2 regions of the Dielma fastidiosa genome follow, and region 1 is predicted to be linked to the other one. Evidence: predicted binding sites of a transcription regulator. Region 1 holds the regulator's gene; the other holds the start of a gene.
What was found. Region 1 encodes Rex, which represses fermentation and respiration genes when NADH is low (regulators of the CRP and FNR family bind a similar motif). Its sites were predicted from a motif close to GTGAANNNNTTCAC; they were not measured.

Region 1 (14,318 bases):
CCGGTGCTATATAAAGCATCCTCCCATGTATAATCATAATAACAGAATTGATCCTGAATACCGTCACCATTTGTATCTTTGCTGATCTGATTGCAGATTGAATAAAAATCATCCCATGTCCAGTCACTGTCCGGCATCGAAATGCCTTCCTTATCCAAGAGCGTTTTATTTACAAACATTAAAGTAGGCACACTTTCATAAGGCAGCGCGTACAGTTTATTATCCTTCATTCCTTCCTTTAATGAATTGGCATAATATTCTTCTTGATGAAATTGATCGTCGTGAATACTTAAATAAGTTAAATCAGCCAGACTGCCATTATTCGCCAGCATTGAAAACATCTGCGAGGGAACAAAGAAGACATCCGGCAGCTGATCATTAATGATTTGGCGAGACAGCCATTCCTCATACAATTCCGGCCGGATACCGCTTTGAAATTCTACCTTGACATCTGGATATATTTCATTAAAAGCAGCAATGGCATTTTCAATGCGGTCATCACTTGCCGAGCTTGGTACATTCCAGTTACTGCCGGCGAAGATGCCAATCGTTAATTTCTGCTGTTTGGGAATGAAAACAAGAATCAGCGCAGCGATCATCACACATAAGCAGAGCAGCCACAATTTTAACCGTTTCATTTCTGATCCTCTTTATTTACCAGCTTATGATTCTGTACTGCCCATATCGCTAATTGAGTGCGGTCACGAAGACTTAATTTATCAAGAATCACACTGATATAATTACGCACAGTCCCTTCGCTGAAACATAGCTTATCGGCAATTTCGCGATTGGATAAGCCATTGCCCACCTGCTGAAGAATCTTCCATTCTGTTTTGCTTAAGGTCTTGATTCCCTCCGGGGTTTCTGGTTCCAGTGTGCTGTTTGCCATTTCAGAAAACATCTTCATCGCTTTAACCGCAACATTGGGATGAATAATCGCGCCGCCATTTTGAACCGTTTGTATCGCCTGATACAATTCTTCCAAAGAAACACCTTTAAGCAGATAACTGCTGGCACCATATTTTAAAGCATCGTAAATATATTCATCATCATCAAAGGTTGTCAGCACAATAATTTTAATCTCTGGATAGGCTTCCTTTACAAGCTTGGTGCATGTGACACCATCCAATTCCGGCATTCGAATATCCATTAAGATTACATCTGGTTTCGTTTCAGGAATCTGCGCCAATACTTCCTTACCATTTTTTACTAATGAACAAATATGAATATCAGCTTTTGTGCTTAACAGAATATGCAAGCTGTCACGCATTAACTCCTGATCATCCGCAATCATTACTTCAATCATGATTAAGCCTCCTTTCGAATCGGCAATTCGACAATTAGCACAAAGCCATCTGTGCCGTAAGCTCTCAAAGTTCCCTGCAGCAAGGCTACCCGCTCCCGCATATGATGCAGACCAAAGCCCTCCACAATTTGCGTACAGCCGATGCCGTTATCTTCAATAATAATAACAAGATTCATTTGATCCATACCAAACGAGATATAGATTTCCGTCGCTTTGCCATGACGGAGAGCATTCGTCATCCCTTCCTGTACAATGCGATAAATCGTATCCTCCTCATCCTGCTGAAATTCCAAGGAAGATAAATGACAGGCAAAATGCACCTGTACGCCGCTGGATTGATGAAATTCCTCAATCATCGTGGCTAATGCTTCCTTTAATGTTTTCTTCTGAAGAGCATCAGGGCGCAGCTTATTGACGGAATGCCGGACATCTTTTAAACCATCACGGGCCACATTGCCTAACAGCGTTAACTGTTTTTTGGCAAGTTCTGGGTTGATGTCCACTAAGGCGGCGCATGCTTCAAGACCTGTTGATAAACCTGTCAGGGTATGTCCCAAGGTATCGTGAATCTCTCTAGCCAAACGGTTTCGTTCACGGGTTTCACCCATTTTTTCACGCACATTGGCATATTCCTTTAAATCCTCATTCAAATTCTGCAGTTCCTCATTTAATTGCTGGATTTTCTTACTTTCATCCAACTGATTTTGAATCAGAAACAGCATATTCGCAATAAAACATATAATACACAGCGTAGTAAGTATATTTTTTACGCCCATGATTAATGAAGCTGCCTGACTCGTATAGATACCAAGATAAGCGTCAAGAGCAGTTACCGGGATAAAATTCGTAATTACATTTGTATTGGTCAGCAGATACATGAAAGTGTAGATGACTAAGGATGGGCCCCGATATTGTCTCTTTTTAGATAATGACACCATGTTGGCGATGACCAGCAGCAAAATATCATTGGTGCTGAAGGATAAACTCCACATCATAAAGTAGCAGACAGCTAGTTCCGCGATTAATAAGAATAAAGTATTCCTGAATGTTTCATTCAGTACAAAACGCAGGCGCAGCAGAATCATCAGTAAAATAAAACTGCCGGCGGTATAGAAAGGCACCCGGTAATAAGCAATCGGAATGACATTCACCTGCTTCAGAAAAGCAGCTGCCTGATAATGCTGGAGAATATGCAGTGAACTGAATACAATTAAGGCGCAGAGAAAAGCAAGCTGGAGGAAACAGATCATGACCATGCTTTGATAGGAAAAACTCAGCCGGTTTTTAATGTCTGAAAAATATGTTTTCATATCATTGCCAGCTTTCTAATGAAAATTCATCGATGTTGCTGCCATTAATCATAGTAACAGGAATCTTTTCCTCCACGATTCCGCTTTCATGATTCAGCAGCCGATAGGCACTTTCAACAGCTTTCTTGCCCATCCGCTTTGGATATTGAGCAACTGTCGCCTGCATGAAGCCCTCTTTGACTAAGACCTTTGCTTCCGGCGTACCGTCAACACCATACACCAATACCTCTGAAAGTTTGTCAGCTTCCTGTAAGGCGGCGACGGCGCCTAATGCCGAAGGATCATTTAATGCCATGACTACATCAAACTGCACACCCTCAGTAATTGCCTGCGCGATCAGCGGCATACTGATTTCAAGCTGTCCTTCACACTCAATTTCATCAACGATCTGATACTGCGGATATTGGCTGATGGCATCTTTAAAGCCTTGAATCCGTTCAATAGCTGAATAAGCCGCGTCATGACGCAGAATCATAATCTGTGCCTGATCAAGAGCTGCCATCATATTCTCAGCACACAACTGCCCGGCATGATAATTATCTGAAACTACGGTATAATCAACAAAATCCTGACCATTATAAACATTCGTATCCACGGCAACAATGATTATGCCTTGCTGCTTCGCTTCCGCCAGCACATCGATCAGTCCCTTGCTGTCCACCGGATTGACTATTAAAACTGAGCAGCCCAGATCCATCAGATAATCAATCTGATCAATTTGTTTATCAAGTGAAAGCTGTGGGTCCATGGTGATTAATACATCACCGTTTGCTTCAATCACATTCCGCATTTCCTCATTAATTACATCAAAAAAGGGATTATTCAGCGTCATATAGGTAGAACCAAACAGTATTGGTTTTTGCTTTCCGTCAGCAAGCTGTTCTTCACTGAAATTATAAAATTTAAGTAAACCGGCAATACAGAGAACCATGCATAATACAAAGCAAAGCCGGCGCATTATTTTATCGTTCATACAATCTCCCCTTGCAGCATCATTATACAATACCTGATTTAAAAAGTCCTTATCTTTCAAGATAAAGACTTTGATTTATGTTAGTAAGCAAGCTGCGGATCAAAGAAACCAATCAGTACGCCGACAAAGGCAATTACTACAAGCAGCAGCATAACCTTAATCGGTGACATTTTCTTTTTGGCAATCATGTACCAGCAAAAGAGCACAAATGCCGCGGTTAAGCCTTTGGGCAGAACTGAATTAATCTGAGCGTTTAAATCAAGGAAGGCTTCCCCAGTTTCAGCATTAATCATTTTAAATACCGTATTGACAGATACCCATGACGCGGCAACCGCACCGATAACCATACTGCCCAGCATCATGATGGATTCACGAAGCGCCATCGCTTTATCACCAGTAAGAAATTCCACTGCCTTACCGCCAAATTCATAGCCTTTGAAATAAAGCATCCGCATCCCTAAGGTAACAATTAAATTCCATGCGATAATATAGAAGATCGCACCAACCGGTGAACCATCCGTTGATAAACCTAAGGCAATACCCAACAGCAAAGGAATCAATACACCAACAACCAATGAATCACCGATGCCGGCAATGGGGCCCATCAGACCCGCGCGCAGACCGTTGATCGTATCACCGGTAACACCTTCACCATTTGCCTTCGCTTCTTCCAGACCGACAGTAACACCGACGATGACAGTACCTAACTGCGGTTCTGTATTAAAGAAGGCTTTGTAGGTTTCCAATGCTTCCTTCTGTTCATCTTTTGTATCATAGAGTTCTTCAATGATCGGCAGCATCGCGCAAAGATAACCAAATGTCTGCATATGTTCCTGTGAGAAACAAGTCAGATGACCATAATACCAGTTTCTGAATGATTTATTTAAGGTCTTTTTAGATAATTTCTTCATGATCAGATATCCTCCTCTTCGTCATCGATGTCTTGTGATGGTGCTTTCACACGAATCAGCTGAGCACATTTGATTTGATAATTCATATAGGCAAACATTGCGGCAATAATTGTAGCAACAACTAAGTTAATATTTAACGCGGCTGCCAATGCAAAGCCTACGAAGAAAGGAATGAAGTCAACACCCTTAAGAATGATTTGTTTCAGCAGGATTGCAATACCGACACAAGGCAGTAATGAACCTACGGTAAAGATTGTTTTCATTGCCAGACCATCCATCGGCAGAACGGCTTTAATGGTATCGACCATGCCGGCACCTGCCAAACAGATAATGAAGGTTGGTAAAAAGGAACAGACAATATGGGAGATCCAAGGCAATCCCATGTCAACCAGATATAATTTCTTAAATTCACCTTTTTCAATCGCTTCCCAGCCGATATGCTGCCAGATTAAATTCATTGTTGCAGTTCCATAAAATAAGACTGTACCTAACGTACCAACCATAGCGCCGAAGGAAGTCGCAAGTCCATTGCCATCAGCACTGGCGGCATCCAGGCCATAGGATTTAAGGGCCAGCATGGCTAGTGGAATACCGATATAACTAACCGCGCGCACATCTGCCGATACAGTGCCGCCCGGGGTTACCAGGGCGATATATAATAACTGCATTGCCGCGCCGACCAATATACCGGTGCGCACATCCCCTAAAATAATACCAACAACTAAACCAGCTACCAGCGGACGGCCTAAGGTATAATTACCAATGGCTGAACCACCCATGCCGGGCATACTTGCTAAACAAGCGAATAAGCCAAGTAAGCCTGCCTGAAAAACATTGATTGTCATATTCTATTCCTCCTTTTTTAATAACCAAATTGATTTTTAAACTTAGACCAATTACCGATGCTTTCATCAGGAATCAGACGGAATTCTACATCATAGCCAGCCTTACTGATTGCTTCCAAAGCGTCGGCTTCAGCCTGTGTAATGGATTGATTGTTACCTAGCTTAATAGCATTGGGACGATCGTTGCAGGGCCCGATGATGACTTTCTTTACATTGCATTTTAAGTTTAGATCGACTAATATCTTTTTCATATCCAATGGATTTTTAGTAATTAGGAAATAGTTTGTATCGGAATCCAACACCTTCTGATACTTCTTTTCCCAATCTTCCATCGTCCAGATAAAGGTTTTCTTCCCGCTGGCGCTCTTATAGGCAGCTTTTAATACACTGTTATTAGCAGCATCATCATTGACGGCAACAATTCCCTCACATGGATATTCCAAAGCCCACCGCGTGCATGTCTGACCATGAATCATACGATCATCGACACGAATAAAACTAATTGACATATTATTTCCTCCCTTTAAATTTCATCGTCATCATCTGATGACAGTTTTACTTCATTCACAGCCTGCATGCCCTCTCTCAAGGCCGCTGCTTTGCAATCTTCAAGACTTCCCTCTTTCATCAGCACCGCATTAAGCGCCATCGCCAGATTAAGACCGCCAAGAATTACTGAGCGTTTCAGCAGATTATGCTCACTGAAACAATTAATCAGTGTGGTCAGCGGTGAACCGCCGATCATATCGCCTAATACAATAAACTGATCATTTTCATTAAAGCTATCACAGCATTCATTGATACGGCTGGCCAGTGCTGCCACATCTTCCCCTGCTCTTAAGCCAATACTGAGTACATCCTCACGTTCACCGACAAACATTTTCAGTGTATCGTGAAGACCTTCGGCAAACTTTCCATGCGTTATGAGTATCACGTAATTCATTTTATTGCCCTCCGTTGTTTACGCTTTCATTTTAAGCAAAAGGCTGATTTTACACACCTGTATTTTGTCAGCACTTAATCATGAAGTTTTACAATGCTGAAATTATATTTGTCATAATTTTCATATATAGGAAATAAATGTTCACAAATCCGCGGTAAATGCACAAAAAAAATCCCAACCAGAGTCAGGATTTCTAAATTGATGAATTTATAATAATGTTTCAGGATCGGTATAAGTCATGCCGAGTGCTTCGCTGACACCGCGGTAAGTAATATGACCCTGATAAGTATTAAGCCCTAACAGGAAGCCAGGATCTGCTTTTAATGCGGCAGTTCCGTGATCTGCCAGCTTCATCAGATAAGGCAGTGTCGCGTTGGATAATGCCATTGTGGAAGTACGCGGTACAGCTCCCGGCATATTCGCAACTGAATAATGCAGAACACCATAGCGTTCAAAGGTAGGCTGATCATGAGTGGTAATATGATCACTGGTTTCAACACAGCCGCCCTGATCAATGGCCACATCGACAATGGCGCTGCCTGGCTTCATTGTCTGCACCATATCCTTAGTAACGATCTTAGGTGCTTTGGCACCTGGTACTAAGACCGCTCCGATGACTAAATCAGCGGTTTTTAATGCCCGTCTGAGATTGTATTCATTATTATAAGCCGTATGAATCGTACCGCCGGAAATATCGTCGATATACCCCATCCGTTCAGCATTGATATCAAAGACTGTAACGATGGCGCCTAAACCGCAGGCAATCTTCGCCGCGTTTAAACCCACCGTACCGCCGCCGATGATAACGACCTCGGCTGGGAATACACCGGGAACACCGCCTAAAAGCAAGCCGCGGCCATTGTTATTTTTCTGAAGCATAGTAGCCCCAACCTGTACCGCCATCCGTCCGGCAACTTCACTCATCGGCGTTAACAGCGGCAGTCCGCCTTTACGATCACGCACCGTTTCATAAGCGATGGCTGTTGTTTTTGAATCAATCAGGGCTTTGGCGAATTCAGGATCATTGGCAATATGCAGGTAGGTAAATACCATTTGATCCTCACGCAGATATTGATATTCTGATGGTAAATATTCTTTAACCTTCACAATCAGCTCCGCTCTTTTAAAGACTTCCTTTACATCCGCAATTTCAGCTCCCGCTTCTTGATATTCCTCATTGCTAAAACCGCTGCCAATTCCGGCATTCGCTTCAACGATCACCTTATGTCCGGCTTTGCATAACGCAAATACACCAGCGGGTGTACATGATACACGGTTTTCATTATTTTTGATTTCCTTTGGAATTCCAATAATCATCTTCTTCACGCTCCTTTTATAAAACGTATTATAGCACTATCCGCTCTTCGCTGAAAGTTTTTATATAAAGAAAAAGACCGGCAGGCACCGATCTTTAACGCTTAGAATAATAAATTTCTTGGTGTTCTTGGGAACGGTTCAACATCTCTGATGTTTTGAATACCCGTCAGATACATTAAGAAACGGTCAAAGCCAAGGCCAAAACCGGCATGCTTGCAGCCGCCGTAACGGCGCAGATCCATGTACCACTGCAGGTTATCCTTTTTCATTCCTAATTCATCCATGCGATGATCAAGCACATCATAACGCTCTTCACGCTGTGATCCGCCGACTAATTCACCAACACCCGGCACTAATAAATCACAAGCGGCAACTGTCTTGTTGTCATCGTTCACACGCATATAGAAAGCCTTGATTTCCTTAGGATAATCCGTCAGGAAGACTGGCCCTTTCACTACCTGTTCACAGATATAACGCTCATGCTCAGAATTCAGATCCATGCCCCAGAATACTTTATTCTCAAATTTCACATCCGCTTTTTCAAGAATTTCAATTGCTTCAGTGTACGGCATACGCTTAAACTCTGAATCACGGACATGGGTAATTCGCTTAATGCAGTCCTGATCGATCATCTTCTCAAAGAACTTCATTTCTTCTGGTGCATTCTCAAGCACATAGTTGATACAGAACTTAACCATATCTTCAATCAGATCCATGTTATCATCAAGATCTGCAAAAGCAATTTCCGGTTCGATCATCCAGAACTCTGATGCATGGCGTGACGTATTTGAATTTTCAGCACGGAATGCCGGGCCAAATGTATATACATCACGGAAAGCCATCGCAAACGCCTCTACATGCAGCTGACCAGTAACCGTTAAGAAAGCTTCCTTGCCAAAGAAATCCTTTTCATAGTCCGCATCCTTGCGTGTTGTCGCGGTAAACATTTCACCGGCACCCTCACCGTCATTACCCGTAAGAATTGGGGTATGTACGTAGACAAAGCCCTGATCCTGAAAGAATTCGTGGATTGCCATCGATAAAACTGAACGCAGACGGAATACCGCATAGAATGTATTCGCTCTTGGTCTTAAATGTGCAATCTCACGCATATACTCAAAGCTGTGACGCTTCTTTTGCAGCGGATAGGAAGGATCGCAGGCGCCTTCTAATACCGCTTCTGTCACAACAATCTCAAATGGCTGCTTCGCATCGGGGGTCAGCTTAAACTGTCCGGTCACCGTAATTGCGCTGCCAGTTGAAAATTTAGCAATTTCATCACGGTTCTTAATCAGATCACCGTAAACCAACTGGGCGTTGCGGAAATAAGTTCCGTCATTTAATTCAATAAAGCCTACTTTACCATTATCACGATTGGTTCTTACCCAACCCTGCAGCTGAACATACTCAAGGGAATCAATTTCCACATGATTGTTGGAGAATACCATTTCGTATAATTCTCTAATGGTCATAAATTCAAACATATCTTTGTCCTCCTGGATTTGTTTAAAAAATAAAAAAACGTCCCTATACAGGAACGTAATTTACGCGGTGCCATCCTGATTCACGGGACTCAGCCCATGCATCTTTTATGAGATAACGCTCTCCTTAGCGAAACCGTCTACTGTTAGTTCTCCGGTTCAGCTCCATGAGTGTTCAGTCACTGACTTTCCTTCTCTGCCTTTCACCAATACGCAGAGTCGCTGACAAGTGCCGTCAGGCTGTCTCATTTCATCGCCATTAATCTTTTAATGAATTGGTTTCAAAAACCAGCTCTTGTATAGATGATACTACATCTACGGTCTTAATTGCAACCCCTTTTGGCACTTGAAAGTGCTCATGAGTAAAATCAACGATACCGACGATGCCGGCAGCTACCATGCGGTCAACCGTTTGCTGGATATCAACATTAGCGGTTAGGATTGCGATACGGCAGCCCTGAGGAATTTTTTCTTCCAGATCTTTTAAGTCGTAAACCGGGATTCCGAAACGAACTCCCTGGCGGTCTGGTGAGATATCAAATGCACATGTGATTTCACCAACCACATGATTCCACTTATTATATTTCATCAAGGCACGTCCCATGTTTCCGGCTCCGACTAAAATGATTTTCTCATCGAAGTCAAGACCCAGCTGCTGATTAAAGATTTCAATCAGCTTGTTGACGTCATAACCATAACCCTGCTTGCCAAGATTGCCCAGGAAAGAGAAGTCACGGCGGATTGTTGTCGGCTCAATGCTGACAACATTAGATAATTCTTTAGACATAATCCGTTCAACACCGGAATTTGCTAGTTTTCGCAGTGCTTTTAGATAAACTGGGTAACGCTGCAACGTTGCCTTTGGTACATTTTTATTTGCCATTTTCATCACCGACCTTATTATAGCACACTTTTTTTGATTGTGAAATATGTGTTTTTTTAAACTACTTATAATTCAAATGCAGGATCAGCCGTACATGACGCATCGCCGCGCACACCATGCTCATAAGCGATCGTTCCAGCTACACCAATCATCGCCGCGTTATCGGTACAGCATGACAACGGCGGGATAATACATTCAATCTGGGGGAATTTTTCACTGACCAATTCACTGATGCGCTGACGCAGACAGCTGTTCGCCGCGACACCGCCCGCTAGGACAATCATTTTAGGCTGCATCTGCTTCATTGCCTTTTCAGCTCTTTCTAAAAGACAGGCGATTGCTGTTTCCTGAAAGCTGCAGGCAAGATCAGCAGGTTCAAATGTTTCATTGTTGCGCTCACAGCGTTTAATGAACTGCAGAACCCCGGATTTTAATCCGCTGAAGCTAAAATCCAATTCCTTTTCCGGATGCGGCTTAGGCAGCTTATAAATATTCTTTCCCTCTTTTGATAATTTATCAATATAAACACCGCCTGGATATGGCAGACCAAGGATACGTCCCACTTTATCAAAGGCTTCGCCAATCGCATCATCCTGCGTTGTACCGATGACCTCAAAGCTCCACTCATCCTTCATATATACTAATTCTGTATGACCGCCGGATACAACAAGCGCCATTAATGGAAATTTCAGATCAGCAATCAAACGATTGGCATAAATATGACCGGCAATATGATGCACCGGCACCAGCGGCTTATTAAAAGCCCACGCTAACGTTTTTGCTGCCTGCACCCCGACATGTAAAGAACCAATCAATCCCGGCCCCTGCGTTACCGCAATAGCATCCATTTCTTCGATGCCTAAACCCGCTTTTCCCATACACTCCGCAATCACCATTGAGATATTTTCCACATGAATTCTTGACGCTACTTCAGGTATTACACCGCCGAACTTCTTATGTACATCAATCTGGGTTGCGACTACATTGGATAATATTTTTTTGCCGTCTTCGATAACGGCTGCCGCTGTTTCATCACAGCTTGATTCAATCGCTAATATCTTCGTCATCTATATTTCCTCCCTTCATATCTTCTATACGCTTACGTTCCGCTTTAATTTCATCTTGTAATTCATTCACGGTCGGCAAGGCAAACAAATATTTTGAAGCAAATACTTGCTTCGCATCATTTAATACCGAATACTTTGCAATGGCTTCATTCTTCTGAGAACACAAAATGATACCAATTGTCGGATTGTCATCCTCGTTCTTATAGATGGCATCATACATACGAATGTAGCTATCCATCTGTCCAACATCACCATGAGTTAGTTTTCCGATTTTTAAATCAATCAATACATGGCATTTTAAAATACTATGATAGAATACCAAGTCCAGATAAAAATCTTCATCTTCATAGCGCATCAATTTTTGACGTGCCACAAAGCAAAATCCACGGCCTAGCTCTAGAAGAAATTCTTGTAATTTATCGATTAACGCCTGTTCTAAATCAGATTCACGAAGCGCTGGGTAATTTTTCAAATCCAGAAAATCCAATACATACGGATCTTTTATATAGTCATCCGTTGCTAAAGGTTTCAAAAGTTCGATTGCTTCTTCCTTTACTGGTGTTTTATCCTTACTTGAAAGCAGTCTTTCATAATATAGCGTAGATATCTGTCTGTCTAGCTGTCTGCTAGACCATGCAGATGCGGCAGACTCATTCATATACCAAGCTCTCGCATCATCGTTTTCTACTTTCAGTAAAAGACGGTAATGTGTCCAGGTCAATTCGGAACGCAGTGCGTTCCAATTTGGAAAGCGGGTATAGAATAGACGCATATTTCTCAAATTTCGCTCATCAAATCCAGATCCGAATTCCTCTGTTAACTGAACGGAAAGACGCTTTATCAGCGATTTCCCATACTCAGCTCGTACATTTCCCTGCTGCTCAACTTCAACGATGATACGGCCAATATTCCAGTACGCTTTTACCATCGCAAAGTTCACGGCTTTATAAGCCTGATTTCGAGAAGCAAGCAAGGTATTTCTAATTTCAGAATAAAGTTCCTGATAGCTTGTCAATCCACCCATGCCGTTTGTCCTCCCAAAGGCTTGATCATTAAATAAGCATCTTCACCGTCAGCATAATAGCCTTTGCGGATATTCACATTGATAAAACCATATTTTTCATATAATTTAATTGCCGGGGTATTGCTGATACGCACTTCCAAAGAAAGCGTTGAACAGCCGGCCGCATCAGCATCCTGTACAATCTTATCCATCATCAGTGAGCCGATTCCCTGTCCTTGATGTGACTTACGGACTGCAATCGTAGCAATCTGCGCATCATCAAAGATAAGATAAGACACTGCCGCACCGACAATTTGTTCTCCATCCACCGCGACAAAGGCTGTGGAAAATTCATTCTCACTGATTTCGTATTCATAAGCTGTACGCGGCCAATGGTCACTGAATGCCTCATTCTCGATTTCTAAGACGGCATCAAGATCATCAAGCTTCATTTCTCGTAAAATCATTGCTTAACCAGTTCTTCCTGACTTTTAAGATAATGCGGAACTAAAAGATGCACATGTTCAATTTTCTTCCAATAAGGCTTAACATCCATCATATTCTTCACAAAATCTATTTCTTCATATTCATGTCCTAATAATTCTATATCACCGACAATCAGCTCATGCTCAGCATCGATTTTTATCTCATCCAGCGTCTTGATACATTCACTGATCAGCTGACCTTTTTCACAGATTCCCACATAGGCACGATTGCTTCTGGCATCAAGAATGACTTCACAGCGATCCTGACTGCCGGCAACCATTTGAAATGTTGAAATGGTATACAAAGGCTTTTGCTTAGTGGTGCATAAGACTTTAGCTATCGTCATCGCGATACGCTCACCCGTGTAGCTTCCCGGGCCCTCAGTTATCACGATCTCATCTAAGTCATCCGCACACCAGCCTGCCTGTTCCATGCATGCCATCAATGCCGGAAAGAATTTTTCAGACTGCTGTTTCCATGCTCTTTCCGATGTTTTCGCAATTAGCTTTTCATCTTCAAATAAACCGATCACAAGGAATTTGTGCGCGGTATCCATACATAATGTTTTCATATCAGTTTCTCCACGATCTCTTCATACTTACTGCCAAGCGCAGTACAGATAAATTCACGATTTTCATCACTGCCGTTATGGATTGTTATCTCAAGCCGCTGGTCTGGCAGCTGATTTGCCATATAATCAGGCCACTCAATCACACATACCCCGTCACCTTCGATAAATTCATCAAAGCCAAGATCCTGCTCTATGCCTTCAAGACGGTAAGCATCAATATGATAGAGCGGAAATTTGCCATGATAAATTTTTAAGATGGTAAAAGTCGGTGAATTGATGGTTTTATTTACGCCGATGGCTTTACCAATCGACTTTGTCAGCGTTGTTTTGCCAGCGCCCAGATCACCGCTGAGGGTGATGCACATCCCTTCATTCAAAAGGCTTCCAAGCTTTAAACCAAAGGCTTCGGTTTCTTGCTTGGAATGAATTTCTATCGTTTTCTTTACCATGTTTTATGCCTTCACTTTCATTTTCTTTCTTAATTTATAAGCCATTTCACTTGCTTTATAGAGACTTTTGTTTACTGGCAGATCAAATTCACCGATGGTTTCATCAATCGTAGGATTAAAATTGGCTTTAAATTTTGTTAATCCATCATCTAAAGTGCCTTCAACACCACCCATATTACACCAATGGCAGCCATTTTCAAAGGCCCAATTCATTTGTTTTACATAAATACTGTATTGCGGCATAAATTTTTTAAAGCGTTCATCCATACCGGCATAAAGCATTTCCATGGTTGGACCGTATTTCACTGATAAGCAGCCGGCAATCACCATTTCACTTTGACCCTCAACAGCGGCGGCTATTTCAGTATATTCACTGAGATCCTTACGCAGGCTGGATAACTGTTCCTCAAGCCGGCGGCGTTTTTTGACTTGGTTTTCCGGTAAGTCATTATATTCCTGAGTCATTGTCTCAAGAGATGTTTGGGTAGTATCCACAAGCTGTTTCACGTTCACCTTAGCCAGCAGGATTTTAGCATCATCACCATAGGCGTTCATCAGCTTTTGAAAATATTGCTCATTACGCAAAGCGATTTTCTTACGATTCTCAGTTTTCGCAACGACCTGCGCGAATTCCTTTACCAGTTCGCTGCCGCCCATAATTAACTGTACATGACGTTTAAGCGCGTCCTTCATCAGCCGTTTCGTATGTCTTGGCAAATTTTCTTCAAAGTTGTCTACTGCATAGACATTGGCTTGATAACGCGGCTGAATGG
Region 2 (18,202 bases), on a different contig from region 1:
GGCATAGACACAGGTTTCTTTACCTTCTACCTCGCGTGTTCCCGCTATGTACCACGCCTCAGTCTTGCCCATCGGCATATGAAAATAACGTTTCGCATCTTCACGGTTAGGATGACACTGCATCACTAAACGCACCGTTGTATCACCGACTCTTGCCAGCATCGTCAGCTGATCAGGGTTGTACTTCTGAAAACGTTCGCCTAAGATTTCATTGGGATAAGCCTTAATTAAATCACTCAGCAAAATACCTCCCTGCTCATCTATCGTTTTGCTGATGGCATAGCCTTTCGGCTGCCCCTTGCTGATTGCACCAATGGAGGTAACCAGCAGCTCCTCACACTGATGTGAATCCTCACAGGGCGGCATTTTACGCCATTCATGCATCAGCTTACCGCCGATATAAAAGCGCGTGATGCGGTTATCCTGAAACAGTAGCGGCATTTGGGTCAGCGCTTGATCAATCATCCTGTATACACCTCATCTTTCATCATTAAATGGACAGCACATTTCTTAAACGTTAAAGGCAGTGCCAGAATATGCGGATGCTCACCGACATATTTTTTCTTTGCGTCAGCCAGTGCTTCCTCAATCGTTGCTCGGGTCTTCATTCCCATGCCTCTTGCATAACCTGGTTCCTGGGCGCCGCAGATGTAGATTGCGGAAGTATTCATTTCCGCGATATGCGCGCATGAGATCATCGAAAAGCCATGGAAGGGATGGAACGCGTTGCAATAACGATATTGTCTGATCCATTCTTCATTTGTCGCGAAATATTCACTGTATCGATTCATATCGACCAGCGTATTCATGCCGTCTTTTTGAAACATTTCATACATCTTACGGTTATACGGCCACAATTCATCATGGAAATAGCCGTTGCATAGCGCTGCGCAGATAATCACACAATGATCTGACATCACCCGTTTTAAACGAATTACCTGCGCTGATATCGCCTGCATCAGCATGATTGGATTTGTTCCCATGCCATCACCGTAATGGAAAAACTGCGGAGCGCCAAAGATCAGCACATCATACTTCTTTTCCGCGAACGGCACATAAGTGCGCTGATCCGCTATTTGCCAGCTAAGCGGCATCATTTCCTTTGCATAGCCGCTGAAGATTGCTATTTGACGGCTGAGTGTATCCAGCACAGCATCGCAGCAGAAGAACTTCTTGCCCATCTTTTCTTCCATATACATACCAATCTGATTAAATTTCTGGCGCATCAGGCTGTGAGAGCTGACCGGTGTAAAGTCATCACGGTGCATAACCTTAGGTACATGATGGGCAGCGATGCAGCGCCAATGAGTAATGCCTGTCGCACAATGCTTGTAGCCGCCGGAATATCCGCCGTAAGGATTGGCTTGGACATGACCGATCAGAATCGCTACATCCGCTTCAAAAACATACTTGTTCATGATTACATGATCACCGGCTTCATCAAAGCCCAAATCGATCAGATGTTCATCATCTTCAGAATCATGATTCATGATCTGATTTGTTGGATTAAATTCATTATATAATGCATCGCCTAAAACACCGCGGATTTCCTGTTCTGTATTCTTACGGTGCAGACCGTTGGAACAAATCAGCAGGATATCTTTTTTCTCAACACCAGCGGCATATAGTTCGTCAAGAATCAGCCGGATGCTTACCTTGCGGTGCGCGGTTGGCTGTTCACCGCCTTTTACGCGGTCAGGAAACACGATCACACACTTGCTTCCCTTATGAGCCAGTTTAGATAATGGCTCCATGCCGATAGGATTGCGGATACTTTTTAACGTCTCCTCAGCAATCTGATCCTCGGGTATACAAGCGGGATCTTTAACTGTAATACCTGGAATAAAAACCTCAGTATCCTCTGGAAGCTCAGCGCTCACAGTGCCCTGTCCATATTCAAAATCAAGCTTCATAATAATGCCTCCCTGCAATAATTATTGCTTCAAATGCTGATGATAACGTTCGATGATGGCCAGAAATTCATCAGGATGAAAACCGAGGTGATCTTGAAAATTAGTCAGGCCTATCAAACCGCCGTCCATGCTTTCAATACCGGCAAGCATCGCTGCGTTGGCCAATTTTACACCGCCGCCATAGATAACCCTTAATTCAGGATCAAAGGTTTTGACAAGCCGGATCACCTTTTCGATATAAGCCTGATCCGCAGGCTGTTTGCCCGGGCCAATACTCCACAGCGGTTCATAACCGATTATGACGTGCTGATGTTCAACGCCTGCCAAGCCGATTGACAGCTGCTGAAGCAATACTTCATCCCACTGCGCAAGCTGCTCTGCCGCTTCACCGATGCAGTAACAGACATCCATGCCCTGTTTTTGAGCCAGCTGAATTTCTTTATTTAATACTTGATTTACGATGATTGGATCATTCACACCTGCCAGCTGATATAAAGTATTCAGATGCCTGCGTTCCTCAAAATGGCCGATCAGGCTGCTTTGCGCACCGATTGCCTTCATCGCGCTGGCGGGTCTTAAACTGGTAAATGCACCGAAATTCCCCTCCTTGCTGACATCCTCATAATGATTGGCTTGACAGCCGATACGGATGTTAGGACTCTCTTTAACTAATTCACAGGCACGGATCAAATAAGCTTCCGGGGGATAAATGGTAAAAGACAGATCTGGATATTTTTTTAATGGTTCAACTAATGGTAAAAGAATCGTATCAATATAGGCTGACGGTTCACACTCTGAAACACCATGATAGGCTTTAGGAATATCAAAACGTTTTAGATTGACAATGATATGTTTCATACTTTCAGCTCCTTTTGAATCGTTTCCGCAATCGCTTCGGGGGTTAAGCGATAAAGCTTGGCAAGATAGTCAGCATTGCCTGAACAGCCAAATTCATCCTGAATGCCAATTCGTAACAGACGGCCTTTACCGCGCTGGGCAATGACTTCCGCAATCGCACTCGATAAGCCGCCGATAACACTGTGATCTTCTACGCCGACAAGCAGACTGCCCTGATCAATGCATTCATTGATCTGTGCTTCATCCAGCGGTTTAATGGTATGCATATCGATAACCGCGGCTTCGATGCCTTTTTCACTTAATAATGACGCTGCCTGCAGGGCGTTTTGGACAAGCTCTCCACATGCAATGATACTGACATCGCCGCCTTTTCTCAGCAGGAAAGATTTGCCAATTTGATAATCTAAAGTATCATCATAGATTTGATCTACTTCCTGACGGCCGAAGCGTATGTAACATGGGCCATTCAATTTCAATGCGGCGGCTAATGCCTTGGCTGTTTCGGCACTGTCGCATGGCGCAAGAACCGTCATGCCGGGAAGTGTACGCATCAGTGAAAGATCTTCAATGCACTGATGGGAAGCACCATCCTCGCCGATCAGCACACCGGCATGAGAACAGACAATTTTCACATTGGCACGCGGATAAGCAATACTGTTGCGAATCTGTTCATAGGCTCGGCCAGCGCCAAACATGGCGAAGGTTGACGCGAATACCGGTACACCGCAGCTTGCGATGCCGGCAGCCGTTGCCATCAGATCCTGTTCCGCAATTCCCATATTGATAAAACGCTGAGGATAAGCATTCGCGAATGCCTTGGTTCCTGTTGCCTTTGATAAATCGGCATCCATCACATAGAACTCATTATCTGCCGCCAGTTGTACCAAGGTCTTCCCATAGGTTATACGATTCGCGCATTTATTCATAAGTACCTCCAACCGCAAGTTCTTTGCATGCTTGTTCATACTGTTCACGATTCGGCGCGCCGCCATGCCAAGCAGCCTGATTTTCCATAAAGGACACACCCTTTCCCTTAACGGTATTTAATACGATGCAGACAGGCTTTATCTGTTCTTCTTTTAAATCTTTAAGCAAGGAGCTTATGGCCTTTACATCATGGCCGTTAATCTCATAGGTCTGCCAATTAAAAGCCTTAAACTTTTCTCCAATCGGTGCGTCATTCATCACTTCACTCACTAAACCGTCAATCTGCAAACCATTCGCATCCACAAACAACACCAGATTATTCAGCTCATAATGCGCGCTGGTCATGGCCGCTTCCCAAATTTGACCTTCCTGAATCTCGCCGTCACCGCATAAGCAATAGATTCGCTGCTTCATTTGACTGCGTTTTGCATAAAGAGCCATTCCGTTTGCGATCGATAAGCCCTGTCCCAGTGAACCAGTTGTAGCATCGACACCGCGGGTCTTAGTCATTGACGGATGCCCCTGAAGTGTATCCCTGCCTTTGCGCAGCTGCTTCAGCGCTTCTGCCTCAAAATAACCGCGAAGGGCTAAAGCCGCATAATAAGCGGGGGCACAATGCCCTTTCGATAAGACAAAACGATCACGCTCAGCCCAATCCGGTTTTAAAGGATCGATTGCCATCACATCAAAATAGAGTACCGAAAGCAGTTCCGCGATTGAAAGTGAACCGCCCGGATGACCGCTTTGCGCCAGATAAATTGATTCCAATGCTAATCTTCTGATCTGTGCCGCTTTTTCATTCAGCATTTTATAGGGTTCCATTTGTTACCATCCTTTTTTGATACTTTTATTATAAATTAAAGCTTGGCAAGGAAAAGTTAACAAAAAGTTTTATTAATGTGTTCAAAACTAATTTATACATTCATTTACGCAAAAAAGCCTTGATGTCAGAGTTATTGGCATCAAAGCTTCTGCATATCATTAACAGATGATTATATTCAGCCGCTGACCTGCTTGTTTTTATCAGCCGAATGTTGATCATGTTTTATTTTACACGTTTTTATTCGGTTCTAACCGAATCGGTGATGATTGAATAAAATAGAATTCATAACTTTTAATTGTTAATCCTCTTTAATGACGTACATAACGAAGGATTACGATTCCTTCTTCATAGATACAATCTTTTAACCTCAATTCAATGGTGAAATTATTACCCAGGAAAAGTGGTTTGCCGCAGCCAAGAATCACCGGAATAATGCCGATGATATATTCATCAATTAAATCTTGTTTGATAAAAGGATCAATTGTTACACCGCCGCCATACAAATATATATTGCGGCCTTTTTGCTTCTCATCAAGCACCTGGCTGCACAGCTCTTTACCTGCTGCATGCAATCCTTCACTTGCAGGTAACGGTTTTGAGGTCGCAATCCAAACCTCTTTATCGTTGAATTCCAGATGCATTCCCTGTTCATAACAGCGCCGTCCCATAACCACCAGATCAATTTCTTTCAGATACTCTTCATGTGACCACTTTGACGCTGATTTAAGCTCATGAGTGCCGTCCCCATGAATCCATTGATAACCGCCATTTTCATCACAGATATAACCATCTAAGCTCATTGCCAAATTTAAGCTGATTTTGCCTTCCATATAATCACTCCTATTCATTATCGATAGTATAACAAAATAAGGTTTCGATATACATGACCGTCACAAATATAACAAAAAGCCGCAGGCATCCAGATTCACTGAACACTTGCAGCATTTGTTAATTATTGAGTTATTTAGTTAAACCGTATTCCGCAGCCGCGTGACCGCCAAGATAACCAGAAACAAAGGTCCAAGACTGAGCCTGTCCACCCCAAGGAGTATATGGTTTACCTTCGATATTTTCAACACCCATTGAATCTGTACCTACCGCAAACAGATTTTCAATCGGTGTACCGTCAGCACGAAGAACATTCATGTTGACATCCACATCAAGTCCGCCAACCGTACCATAGGTATAGCCGGAACAAATTACGGCATAATATGTTGTTTCATTACCGCCTAAGGTCGCTGATAAAACGGCTTCATCACAACCGATCTGCGCCGCTAAATCACTGATTGATGATGCCTTCAGCACATTGTTGTACTGCATGCCAACTTCAAGTATTGTATCCAGATCAGCAATCGGCGTACCTACGGTAAAGCTGCCGCCCTGTCCCATAAACATCGATGTAGCACTTGCAAAATTTTCGCTGAAGCCTACAGTTTTAAACTCATTGATTTGATCTTCAGTATAAACATTATAATATTTATAGCCTGGAATCATCGCTTCCGTTAAGGTTGGATCTAAGTCCTCACCATGAATGGTTACGGCTTTTTCACCTTTCACTAAAGCTAAAGCAGATAATACAGCCTTCTGATCAGCACTTAAATCATCATTCTTAATCATATTCGGCACTTGAAGAATATGAATCATCGGTGCTACTGCCATCATGTAAGTTGTACCGCCGGCAGCCTGCCCCATCTTAATACCAGCACCGTCATTGATCGTAGCCGCAACCGTATTAGGCATCGTGCCCCAGTTTTCCTCAACCATCTTTGCATCACCGATATAACCGCCGGTTGCCAGAATTACAGAATCACCATAGATTTCATAAGTCGTACCGTCATAACCAACAGCTTTTACACCGACAATCTTATCACCGTCATAAAGCAATTCTTCTGCCGTTGTTTCAAGCTGATAACCATTTTTATCGTTCAATGCCGCGGCTTTTTCCATGGCCCGGTCAAATTGATTGGTCTTTTGCGGACCAAAGATATTGGCTTTGCCATCCTCACCAACATAACGTGTCCAGAACTGTGACCATTCCGGTTTCGCAAAGCTCATGATCATACCGGCAAATTCAAAGCCAAAGTTCTCCATATAATAATCAAGATAAGTACCGCTGTTATAAACAGCTTCATGAATAATATCCGCTTTCGCGTCACTTTCAACATAGTCGATCCATGTGTTATAAACATCGTCTGGATTAGCGAAAGTTACATCCTCATAAACCGCTGATTTTGAATTAATAACCATCGGCCCAGTAGTAGTTGCTGACTGACCGCCCAGTTTTGCTGCTTTTTCAATACCGAATACATTCGCACCCGTATCTGCAGCCGCACAATAAGATAAAATACCGGAACCGCCAAGACCGACAACAATAACGTCATAGCCTTCCAGCTTAACTGTATCACTTTTCTTTTCCACAGCCTTCTGCCATTGGGCAGGATCACCGCCAGCTAACACGATTGCCTGGGATACTAAATCACGGATCGCATTGGATGTCGTGGTAGCACCGCTGATTGTATCAGTTGCCAGACTTTGATTTTCAATCAGACGATCAATCATAAGATCAAAAGCAGTCTGGGCAATTTCACCAGTCTCTGATTCATGCTCCTCAGTAATCGTAATCGCACTGATCTTATTATCCTTGATTGTCACATCAGCACTGATCATGCCAGTCCAGCTGTAACCCGTACTCTTCACTGAATATGTACCATCATTCAACGCTGTTTGTTCACTGACAACACCCATTGCCTGATCCAAGGCTTGTTTTAAAGCCGCCTTTACCGCATTGCTAGTCATCGTTGCGCCAGACACACCATCAATCTCACTATTCTGTGCTGTCTTGATTTGTTCAATCAGAGTTTCCAAAGCAGCACCGCCGATGTTTGGTGTTTCATCACTGCCTTCAATCGTTACCTCGGTAATACTATCAGCATCTGTTGTAACCGTAACACTTACCGTTCCGCCGAACCCCTGTGCTTCGCCGGTATAAGTTCCCGGTGTATAAATACCCTCGGCATTTTCCTTTGTACACGCGCTCAGTGACAATGCCATCATTGCCGACATGAGCAGACATAAAACTTTTTTCATCCTTAATCCTCCTGTTACCATTTAAGGATAAACCTTACAACTGTTTTAAGGTCAAGAGTGATTGTTAATGTATTAGCATTTACTTCTTTTTCAGCGGCAAGAAAAGTTCAAAATAATTCTTATCTTCTTCAACATAGTTCATATACAGAGCAATGCCATAAAAATCACCGGCTGCCTCATATCCATGTTCATCAGCATAGGCCAGCAAAGGCTGAAACACTGTTGATGAAAAGGTTGATGTCTCCAATATCTGATGGGCCAGCGGTGCTTTCAGTGTGATCTTGTGATTTTCGATTTCATGAATTGGACAATGTGTTTCTGCCCATTCCTTTTTGAGAAAAACGCCATATTGAAAATCAAAAGCATGAGTGGGTTCAAGAACACGCTTTAATGATATCTTAAAGCCTTGACGGATATGCGGTGCCTTTTTCTGAAATTCAAGCAATTCATCGCCATCCTCTGACTCAAGCCCCAGACCGCTGCCCTTTTTCAAGACTCCATAAAACTCCTTATCCTGCTCATCAATCCAACATTCCCCTGTGTGTTTCAGCGCCGTCTCTATCGAATCCGCATACTCCTTTAGTTCAACCTTTAACAGCTGGAGCTGAGCAATCTGCTGATCAACCTCATCGATGCGCCGATCAAAAGCTGCCTGTACCGCTTCATCTTGATATTCCTTAAATAAAGAGCGAATCTCTTTTAAAGAAAAGCCCATTGAGCGGTATAATGCCGTCTGCATTAATATTTTATTATCACGCATCGAAAATTCACGATACTGATTCTGTTCATTCCGCTGCGCTTCTACCAATCCCATCTCCTCATAGTGACGCAGTGTCTGCGGTGAAACGCCCATTGCCTTAGCCATCTGTCCTACCGTATATCGTTTCATAGCTGATCCTCCATTTACCTTATTATAACAAATCTTTAATCAATACTAAAATAATTGAATACGCCATTTAGGATAAAGAAAAACACAGGAAGAAGCATCCTGTGTTTTATCATCATTTACTAAATTAGTTGCCTTTATATGCTTTTTCAAGAATATCAATCATATCCTCGATCATTGGCAGACGCGGATTTGCCGGTGAGCACTGATCTTCATAAGCAAGCAGAGCAATTCTTCTTTCTCTGTCTTTCCAATCTTTTTCATCAATACCCTGTTCAGCAAAGTTCATCTTGATACCGCATGCTTTACCTAAATCTGCGCAAGCTTTCGCATAAGATGCGACACCCTCTTCAACAGTGGATGCAGGCAGACCGAGCATTTGAGCGATTTCTGCATATCTTTCATCAGCACGATAGTAATTGTACTTCGGCCATAAGCTGTTTTTCTGCGGTTTTGTACCATTGTAGCGGATTACATGCGGCAGCAGAATCGCATTGGCACGGCCATGCGGAACATGGAATTCGGCACCGATCTTATGAGCGATGGAGTGGTTAACACCCAGGAATGCGTTGGCGAATGCCATACCTGCGATACAAGAAGCATTATGCATCTTTTCACGTGCTTCTGGATCATTAGCCCCATTATTTACTGCGCGCAGCAGATATTTGAACACGATCTTAATTGCCTGTAAGCATAAACCATCTGTATAATCATTAGCCAATGTAGAAACATAAGCCTCAGTAGCATGAGTTAATACGTCCATACCGGTATCTGCCGTAATTGAACGCGGCAGATTCATTGTCAGAGCTGGGTCAACAATCGCGATTGTTGGTGTCAGTGAGTAATCAGCCAGCGGATATTTCTTGTTGGCAATCTTATCAGAGATAACCGCAAATGGTGTTACTTCTGAACCTGTACCAGAGGTTGTTGGGATACAAACCAGTTTTGATTTCTTGCCTAATTCCGGATAACGGAAGGCACGTTTACGGATATCGATGAATTTTTGTTTCAGATCATCGAAGTTAACTTCAGGATTTTCATAGAACAGCCACATACCCTTAGCAGCATCCATACATGAACCGCCGCCTAATGCGATAATCGTATCCGGCTGGAAGGCTCTCATGATTTCAACACCGCGCTGTACTGTTGCGATTGATGGATCTGGCTCAACATCGCAGAATAATTGATATTGAACTTTATTACGGCGCAGGTTCAGCTGATCAGTGACCTTATTTACATAACCTAAATCAACCATTGAACGGTCAGTAACAATATAGACACGTTCCATTTCTCTCATTTGTCTCAAATACTCAATTGAATCTCTTTCGAAATAAATCTTAGAAGGTACTTTGAACCATTGCATATTGTTTTTACGTCTCCCCAGTTTCTTGATATTGATCAGGTTAATGGCACTTACGTTGTTGCCAACCGAGTTATGTCCATAAGATCCGCAGCCAAGTGTTAATGATGGGAGGAAGGCGTTGTATACATTACCGATACCGCCGAAAGTAGACGGTGAATTCCAGATAATACGGATTGCTTTCATACGTTTGCCGAATTCTTTCGCAATCGCATCATCAGATGTATGGATTGCAGCTGAATGTCCCAGACCGTTAAACTCAACCATCTGCTCAGCCATCTTCATACCTTCTTCAGTAGTTGTTGATTTCAATACTGCTAATACCGGTGATAACTTCTCACGAGTCAGCGGTTCATTAGGACCTACTTCTTTACATTCTGCTAAGATAATGACGGTATTTTCAGGAACCTTGAAGCCCGCTTGTTCCGCAATCCATTTTGCAGATTTACCAACCTGATTCGGATTCATTTTAGCTTTATCAACATCTGCTGAATAAGCTGTTACACCGAAGATATATTTTTCAAGCAATTCTTTTTCTTTCTTATTAGCCATGTAAACTCCGAAAGTTTTCATTTCCTTCAGGAATTCATCATAGATTTCTTTATCGATTATGGCAGCCGATTCAGAAGCACAGATCATACCATTGTCAAAGGCCTTTGATAACACGATATCATTAGCAGCCTGACGGATATTACATGATTTTTCTACATAAGCAGGTACGTTGCCGGCACCAACACCTAATGCTGGTTTACCGCATGAGTAAGCAGCTTTAACCATTGCGTTGCCGCCAGTTGCCAAGATTGTAGAAATACCTGGATGATTCATTAAAGCGTTTGTACCTTCCATTGAAGGTTTTTCAATCCACTGAATGCAGTTCTTAGGAGCACCCGCCGCAACAGCTGCATCATAGACAACCTTTGCTGCTTGAATTGAACATTTAACAGCAGATGGGTGGAAGCTGAACACGATTGGATTTCTTGTCTTCAAACAGATTAAGCTTTTGAAGATTGCTGTTGAGGTTGGGTTGGTTGTCGGTACGATACCGCAGACAACACCTACCGGTTCCGCTACTTCAGTAATGCCGGTAACATCATTTTCAGAAATGATGCCTACTGTTTTGGTATGACGCATATTGTTGACAACATGCTCACAGGCGAATAAATTCTTTGTTGCCTTATCTTCAAACACACCACGGCCGGTTTCTTCGATTGCGGCCAATGCCAGCACACCATGCTGATCCAGTGCAGCAACTGATGCCTTCGCTACGATATAATCAACTTGATCTTGATCCAGCAGCATGAATTCATCGAGTGCCTTCAAACCGTTCTCTACTAAACGATTTACTTCAGCAACTGCCGGGCTGACAGCTTGAACATTTTCTACTTCTTTTTGTTTTTCGTTTGCCATATTTTTTCCTCCAAACCTTATTGTGATTTCTTTCACACACATAGGTTAACACAAGAAAATGACGTTTGCAAGCACTTTTGTTAACAAATTCACATTTATTTTAATGTAACCGTTATCAATTTTACAATTCATCAAAAAGCCTGATATGAAAGCCTTTTCTTAATGTTCGAGAGGATTTTGTGAAAAAATTACGCAGCTGTTTGTGAAGCTTTTTCATTGCTTTGCCTTGCTTTCAGCCCCTAGTGGAAAAGCGCGTCTTAAAAGTCAAAATGTAAGTGTTATCATAAACTAATTCAACGTTATGAAACCGATCTTTTTCACAAACTTCATAAAAAAAGCTATGCGGCATGCATAACTTGGTTTTAATTTCTACAACCCCAATAAATGGGTGGCAATCTGGAAATACACGATCAAGGACAATGCATCAACGATTGTCGTAATGAATGGGCTGGCCATAACGGCAGGGTCAAAACCTACTTTTTTAGCCAAGATCGGCAAGGTACAGCCGATGAGCTTCGCCATGATTACGGTAATCACTAAAGTCAGGCATACAACTAACGCAACACTCATGCCTACCTGATCGATCAGCATCAGCTTGACAAAGTTAGCCGCAGCCAGTGTGCCGCCGCATAAAAGCGCCACTCGCAGTTCCTTCCAGATGATGCCAAACACATCACTGTATTCAATTTCACCTAACGATAATCCACGGATTACAGTAACACTGGCTTGTCCGCCGGCATTGCCGCCCGTATCCATCAGCATCGGTATAAATAAGGTCAGCACTGTACAGACACTGAGCGCGTCTTCAAAGCTTTTGATTACCTGACCGGTAAAGGTTGCCGACACCATCAGCAGCAACAGCCATGGGATACGTTTTTTATAAGTTTCAAAAATGCCAGTATACATATAAGGTTTATCAGACGGCATGATGGCAGCCATCTTTTCAATATCCTCTGTCGTTTCTTCATCAATAATATCAACGATATCATCGACTGTGATAATCCCAACCATCCGATTTTCATTATCAACTACCGGCATTGCGGTAAAGTCATACTTTTTAAATTGCGCGGCAACCTCTTCCTGATCCATCAGCGTATGAATGGCAATAACGTTCTCATGCATAATATCACCGATTGTCTGATCTGGACGGCTCAATAAGAGGTAGCGCAAAGCCGCTGTGCCTAAAAGCTTGCGTTCATGATCCAGCACATAACAAATATTGATTGTTTCACTGTCCAATCCCTTGCGGCGGATACGCTCAATAGCCTGCGCGACCGTCAGACTCTCCTTCAGATCAATATATTCAACGGTCATGATACTGCCTGCCGAATATTCAGGATAACGCAATAAATGATTAATATCCCTTCGCGTTTCCGCACTGGCATTGGTCAGCAGCTTTTTCACGATATTTGCCGGCATTTCCTCCAAAAAATCAGTGGCATCATCAGCCATCAGATTATCGATAATCGTTGCCGCTTCACGGTCACTTAAGGATGTAATAATAAACTGCTGACTGGCTACCTCTAAATATGAAAATACATCGGCGGCCGCATCTTTAGGCAAAATGCGAAACAGCTTCAGCATTTCCTCATCTTCAAGCTCATCCAAGATTTCCGCAATATCGGCTATATTCATCTCCGAGAGATATTTTCTCAACTGTTTAAACTGCTTTGCTTCTAATAATTTTTTGATTTCTTCCATAATCTTCTCCTTCCAATCGTGGAATCATGTTCCTGACTCGCTCATAACCATCGTTTTGACTATCCGGACTCATAAAACCACCACCTTTCAGAGAATAAATTGTCATCAAATCATTTCTGACACAACTTTAAATCCTATTTAATTATACCACACAAAGGCAGCCTTGAATGAAAAAACAGCCAGATGTCTGACTGTCTTAAGTTATCGTTATAATGTCATTTCAATAACCTTTTCATTAGGGTTATTGAATACCTTCATATATAATAAGGGCTTGCCGTTCTTGCTGGTAATCACGTTCTCCACAAGAATAATCGGCGTATTAATTTTAAGCTTAAGAAGATGCGCATACTGCGGCGGTACAATGATCGGCACAAAGGTCTGTGACAAGCTGCCATGCGCAATGTATGAATTAAAATCAAGCAGCTTTTTAAAATTACCCAGATCCTCATCAGGAATGCTTAAACGCGGAAAATAGATTTCCTCAATCGATTGAGGACGTTCCTCAAACATTGCCACCCGAACAATTCTTAAAACCGATTCCTCTGATGAGATAAATAAACGATCCTGGACATCTTTGGAAGAGGTCGCCTTGATATCAAAATATAGAATCTTATACTTGATCGGCCGCTCTTCCGCAAAAGGGTCTACTGAAGTATTGCGCTTATGCAGTCTTTCATCCGCTACAAAGGTGCCTTTATTGGAATCCCGGTACAAATAACCCTCATCAACCAATTCATTTACAGCCTTGCGTACGGTCATGCGGCTCGCGTTATATTTAACTGCAAGATCGCGTTCACTGAGAATTGGCGCATTGGCGCTAAGCTGCTGTATCTCTTCAATCATCTGATCTTTTATCTGCAGATAAATGGGTGCTGCCACAAGTATCACTCCTTTTGCTTTCTCCCATAATTATATGGTATAGTCCACAAAAAAACAAGACTCTAATCTTTTTTCATGAATGCGAAAGGAATCCATGGCTGAATATAATCCAGCAGCATTGACTCATTATCAGGAATTCTGCCCACCACATTGCGGCGTCCGTCATTTGGCATATCTTTTAAGATAATCTGCAGTTCACCTTTATACCGTGAATAGTTATCATTAATGACAATTACATCACCGCGTTTTAAATCACGGGTATTAGCCGCTGGCACACTTTCCGCCGCATAAGTAACTCTTGGCATTGTAGAACGTGCCATATATTCACTCATATCACCGCGGACAAAATGCTCATGTTCATAAATAACCTTATATTCGGTCGGATTCAATTTCTTTTCAAAGTCGATACTGAAGGTCAGCAGGGCTGGATCAATCATTGAACAAATACGCAGCTCCTCTTCACTGGCAAAAGCGTTGGCAATGATTACATCATCCACCTGACGCGTCGCAAACAGATGCCGTACCTGCACATCAATCGGCAGCTCACGATGCATTTCCAAAGTACATAAGCCTTCATTTACCGGCCAAGGGCCAAACGTATCACGCTTCTGTGAAGAAACAAAAGCCGCAATTTTCAATCCCTGCTTCTTAATATCTTCATTGCAGTGATTGAAATGTTTCAGCGATAGTCCGGTATACTTCTGCGGATAAAAATTGTGACATGTAATTAAACCATCTTTATTCGGATAATGACTCATAATATTAGCAATATAACCATTACCAAAGCTGGCATTGATTTCTATCTTCAACCGCTCTTTATTATAGCTCATCAAGCTTTCCTTTAAACCATCAAAGCCCTCATCAAGACGGATACCATCTACATTTAATGCTGTGAAAAACGATAAATCTTTATAAGTAATACCCAAGCGTTCAAAGACAAACGGCGCTACATCTAAAATAACTTCCATACCATGTTCATGAGCAGCAGCGATCATTTTTGAATATTCTTCAATAATCTCTTCACGGCTGCGTTCCCCCACACTAAGCAGACAGCTGAAAATGCGTTTAAAGCCGTAGCGGGCTGCCAAACTGATATACTCTTGAATTTCTTCCATTGATGAATGTTCAGGATAAACTGAAATTCCTAATCTTGCCATAGTTGTTCCTCCTAGTAAAAATGAGAATGCTCCCATTCTCATTCCTGTATCATTTTTTCAATCGCATCCAGCATGAGATTCATTTTCTTTTTACTGGAACGTTTATATAATTTTGACATAATTGAATAATTCAGACTTTTACTCTTTGATTCTGAGAAAAAATCTTCCTTATACGTCACCTCAAATTGCTGATTATCTAAAGGCTCTAAATCATAAGATAATTGATTGATTCCCTGGGCACTTTTAAAGCTGGCGGCATAATGATTCTCTTCAAACCGGTCAATACTGACACTCACCGTTCCCTCATTGCCAAAACTGTTGCGCAGCTTTTTCTGATAAGTAAGACCGCTCTTCAATACATCGCTGGTATACTCTGCCTGCATGGCAGCATTATAATCACTTAGCAAAGAGTCTGTCAAAACCTTGAAATAGGCTTTAATATCTCCATGTACGATTCGTTTGACTTCCATCTTACTTCCCTCTTTTCCTATAAAGCATATAAGCTGAACCAACTACCAGAACTATTCCGCTTGTCATAAGTGAAGCAGAAAATTCTACAGTTGGTGATAACGCAATCAGCAAAAAGCCAAGACTTAATAAAAAGATTGTCCAGTTCTTCATTGTATCACCCTATTCCTCTGTTACTTGAAAATATAAAACAGAACCGATTTCCGTTGCCTTAATAATGCGTTTCGCAGCAGCAATCGCCTTTTCCTTATCTTCTATATTAACAGAAAACTTCATTTTAATCCCCTTTTTTTCTACAAATTTAAACTGACAGTCCTCACCCTCATATTTTTCCAGCTGTTCAATAATAAAATCTTGTTTAATTGGGCATGAAACACAAATCATCTTATTCACCCCTCTCTATTTCAAACGTTTATATACGTCGATAAATTCAGCAGCCAAGATTTTAAAACCCTCAGCGCTCATCAGCTGATCCTCAGCATGCAGCAGCAGCAAAGCAAAATCAATTTTTTCGCCGCCGGCTTCCTGCTGAATCAGTTTAGCATGCGCGTGATGTCCCTCAAGAAATAACTGATCGCCTTCACCCATCATCTTTTCAGCTTCATCAAAACGGCCTTCTTTAGCTTCCTGAATAGCGTTGATGAAGCAGCTGCGGGCACCGCCGACATTAGAGATAATCTGAAAACAAATTAATTCCAAACCTTCCATGACCTTTTCCTCCAAAAGCATGGGGGAAGGAATCCTTCCCCACTGCTTAATTATTATTCTTTAATTTCAACCCGGTTAGCAATGATTACAAAGACAGACCAGATAGCAATACCTACAGCCAGATTGAATAATGCGAGCAGAGCCGCTGAGAAGCTGAAGCCAGTAGCGAACCAAGCATATAATACTGGCGGCATAACCCAAGGTACTTCTAAGAATACCGGCGGCACTAAGCCGATTGATGTTGCAACATAGGCAATGATAACCAATACCGTTGGTACTAATACCCAAGGAATCAGATAAACTGGATTTAAAACGATTGGCAGACCGAAGACAACCGGTTCGTTGATATTAAACAGACCCATCGGAGCACTTAATTTAGCAACCGCTCTTGTTTCTTCACGTTTAGAGAAAATGAAGATTGCGATAATTAAAGCAATTGTACAGCCAGCGCCGCCCATCCATGCATAAGCGTCAAATGAACCTCTAGTCCAGATATATTTTAATTCAGAAATAGACTGTGTAGCGTTGTAAATGTTTGTGTTTTCAGCTAATGCTGTCTTGTAGATACCATCTAATACCGGTGCCAGCACGTTTGAGCCATGCAGACCGAAGAACCAGAAGATAGAAACACAAGCGGTAATGATAATAACTGAACCAAGACCCTGAGACATTGACAGGAATGGCATTTGAACATATTCAAGAATTAATGCATATAATGAAGTTCCAGCAAATTTATCTAATGCCCATGTAATCAAACCGATAGCGTACATTGCCGTAACACCTGGGATGATTGCAGCAAATGCCTTGCTGACAGCTGGCGGAACTTGTTCAGGCAGCTTAATAGTGATGTTTTTCTTCATCATCTTAGCGTAGATAATCGTAGCGATGAAACCAACGATCAATGCGGTAAACAGACCTTTCGCATCCAGATAACCAACAGCTAAGTTACCCCAAGCGCCGATTGTCGTACCGTCTTCCAAAGCCACAACGGTTGACTGAGGAGTAGCGATAATAAATGATGCAAATGAAATCAGACCACCGGCTAATGGGTTTGTATCATAAGCCTTTGATAACTGATAACCGATAGCGAATGCGAATACCATTGACAATGTAGCAAGCGTTCCCCACCAAACATTGCCGTTAATACCAATCAGCCATTGGAAAGCTTCTGTAATGCCGTTTAATTCAAATTTGGCAGGCAGATCTCTGACGATTGCATTCAGCAAAACAGCGATTGAACCAGCCATTGTAATCGGCATGATACTAATAAATGCGTCACGTATAGCGACGAGGTGTTTCTGTGAGCCGATTTTCGCAGCTACAGGAACAAACTTTTCTTCCATCCAAGATGTAAACATAGTTCTTTCTCCCTTTTATTTTTTATTTGTTTAATAATGCAAGTGCATCATCGAGCACTTTAGCTCCATTCATCATTCCATAAGCAGCCATATCGATAACCATTACCGGTTTTTCATGATTGACACGCTCATTCATTTTCTTCTCAAGATAACGAACCTGCGGGCCAAGCAATACGATATCAGCCTTGGCGGCATCTTCTTTAGACTGGGCATCTCCCACCGCCCAAATCTTGGCTTCAACTCCTTTGGATTGAGCGGCCTCATCCATTTTCTTAACCAGTGCGCTGGTTGACATGCCAGCCGAACATACCAGAAGTATATTTACCATGCTGTCTCCTCCTTTCTTGGTATAGCCCATTAGTTTTACTTGGTATATACCACCTGTTGACACTCTTATAATAACACACTATTTTTAAAATGCAAGGGGTTTCATTAAAAAACTTCATTTTTTCTATTTTTCTTTTAAATCCCTATAAAATAAGCAATTTATTAACTTTTTATAGACTTTTTTAACATTCTATATCTTCTTATTCCTTATATATAATCTTTTTTATGGTATAAACCATTAAAAATACATGGTATAAACCAACCTATACCACACCTATACCACTATACCAAAGTGCCGCAGGACGCATTTTGTAGACATTTAGCTCATAAATAAGAAAAAGAC

Region 2: a site for Rex is predicted at 11,284-11,297, ahead of adhE (bifunctional acetaldehyde-CoA/alcohol dehydrogenase). Genes of this name have one in related genera too.

The regions. Positions count from the first base shown of each region.
Region 1 is NZ_QRQL01000003.1:561-14,878, reverse strand. Features, by position in the region: gene DWZ33_RS08060 (extracellular solute-binding protein) at 1-638, opposite strand, end outside; gene DWZ33_RS08055 (response regulator transcription factor) at 635-1,306, opposite strand; gene DWZ33_RS08050 (sensor histidine kinase) at 1,309-2,616, opposite strand; gene DWZ33_RS08045 (sugar ABC transporter substrate-binding protein) at 2,618-3,589, opposite strand; gene DWZ33_RS08040 (PTS system mannose/fructose/sorbose family transporter subunit IID) at 3,670-4,503, opposite strand; gene DWZ33_RS08035 (PTS mannose/fructose/sorbose/N-acetylgalactosamine transporter subunit IIC) at 4,503-5,345, opposite strand; gene DWZ33_RS08030 (PTS sugar transporter subunit IIB) at 5,363-5,854, opposite strand; gene DWZ33_RS08025 (PTS sugar transporter subunit IIA) at 5,869-6,288, opposite strand; gene ald (alanine dehydrogenase) at 6,496-7,605, opposite strand; gene asnS (asparagine--tRNA ligase) at 7,707-9,089, opposite strand; gene DWZ33_RS08010 (redox-sensing transcriptional repressor Rex) at 9,346-9,969, opposite strand; gene tsaD (tRNA (adenosine(37)-N6)-threonylcarbamoyltransferase complex transferase subunit TsaD) at 10,035-11,036, opposite strand; gene DWZ33_RS08000 (PDDEXK nuclease domain-containing protein) at 11,014-12,060, opposite strand; gene rimI (ribosomal protein S18-alanine N-acetyltransferase) at 12,048-12,506, opposite strand; gene tsaB (tRNA (adenosine(37)-N6)-threonylcarbamoyltransferase complex dimerization subunit type 1 TsaB) at 12,503-13,096, opposite strand; gene tsaE (tRNA (adenosine(37)-N6)-threonylcarbamoyltransferase complex ATPase subunit type 1 TsaE) at 13,093-13,545, opposite strand; gene DWZ33_RS07980 (peptidoglycan bridge formation glycyltransferase FemA/FemB family protein) at 13,549-14,318, opposite strand, start outside.
Region 2 is NZ_QRQL01000006.1:68,131-86,332, reverse strand. Features, by position in the region: gene DWZ33_RS12630 (class I mannose-6-phosphate isomerase) at 1-465, opposite strand, end outside; gene DWZ33_RS12625 (lactate racemase domain-containing protein) at 462-1,913, opposite strand; gene DWZ33_RS12620 (triose-phosphate isomerase) at 1,935-2,771, opposite strand; gene DWZ33_RS12615 (transketolase family protein) at 2,768-3,697, opposite strand; gene DWZ33_RS12610 (transketolase) at 3,690-4,520, opposite strand; gene DWZ33_RS12605 (dihydrofolate reductase family protein) at 4,830-5,351, opposite strand; gene DWZ33_RS12600 (FMN-binding protein) at 5,482-7,608, opposite strand; gene DWZ33_RS12595 (MerR family transcriptional regulator) at 7,688-8,497, opposite strand; gene adhE (bifunctional acetaldehyde-CoA/alcohol dehydrogenase) at 8,622-11,261, opposite strand; gene mgtE (magnesium transporter) at 11,631-12,962, opposite strand; gene DWZ33_RS12580 (GntR family transcriptional regulator) at 13,170-13,841, opposite strand; gene DWZ33_RS12575 (DUF871 domain-containing protein) at 13,904-14,998, opposite strand; gene DWZ33_RS12570 (DUF3284 domain-containing protein) at 15,037-15,468, opposite strand; gene DWZ33_RS12565 (hypothetical protein) at 15,629-15,850, opposite strand; gene DWZ33_RS12560 (PTS sugar transporter subunit IIA) at 15,866-16,174, opposite strand; gene DWZ33_RS12555 (PTS sugar transporter subunit IIC) at 16,228-17,532, opposite strand; gene DWZ33_RS12550 (PTS sugar transporter subunit IIB) at 17,555-17,860, opposite strand.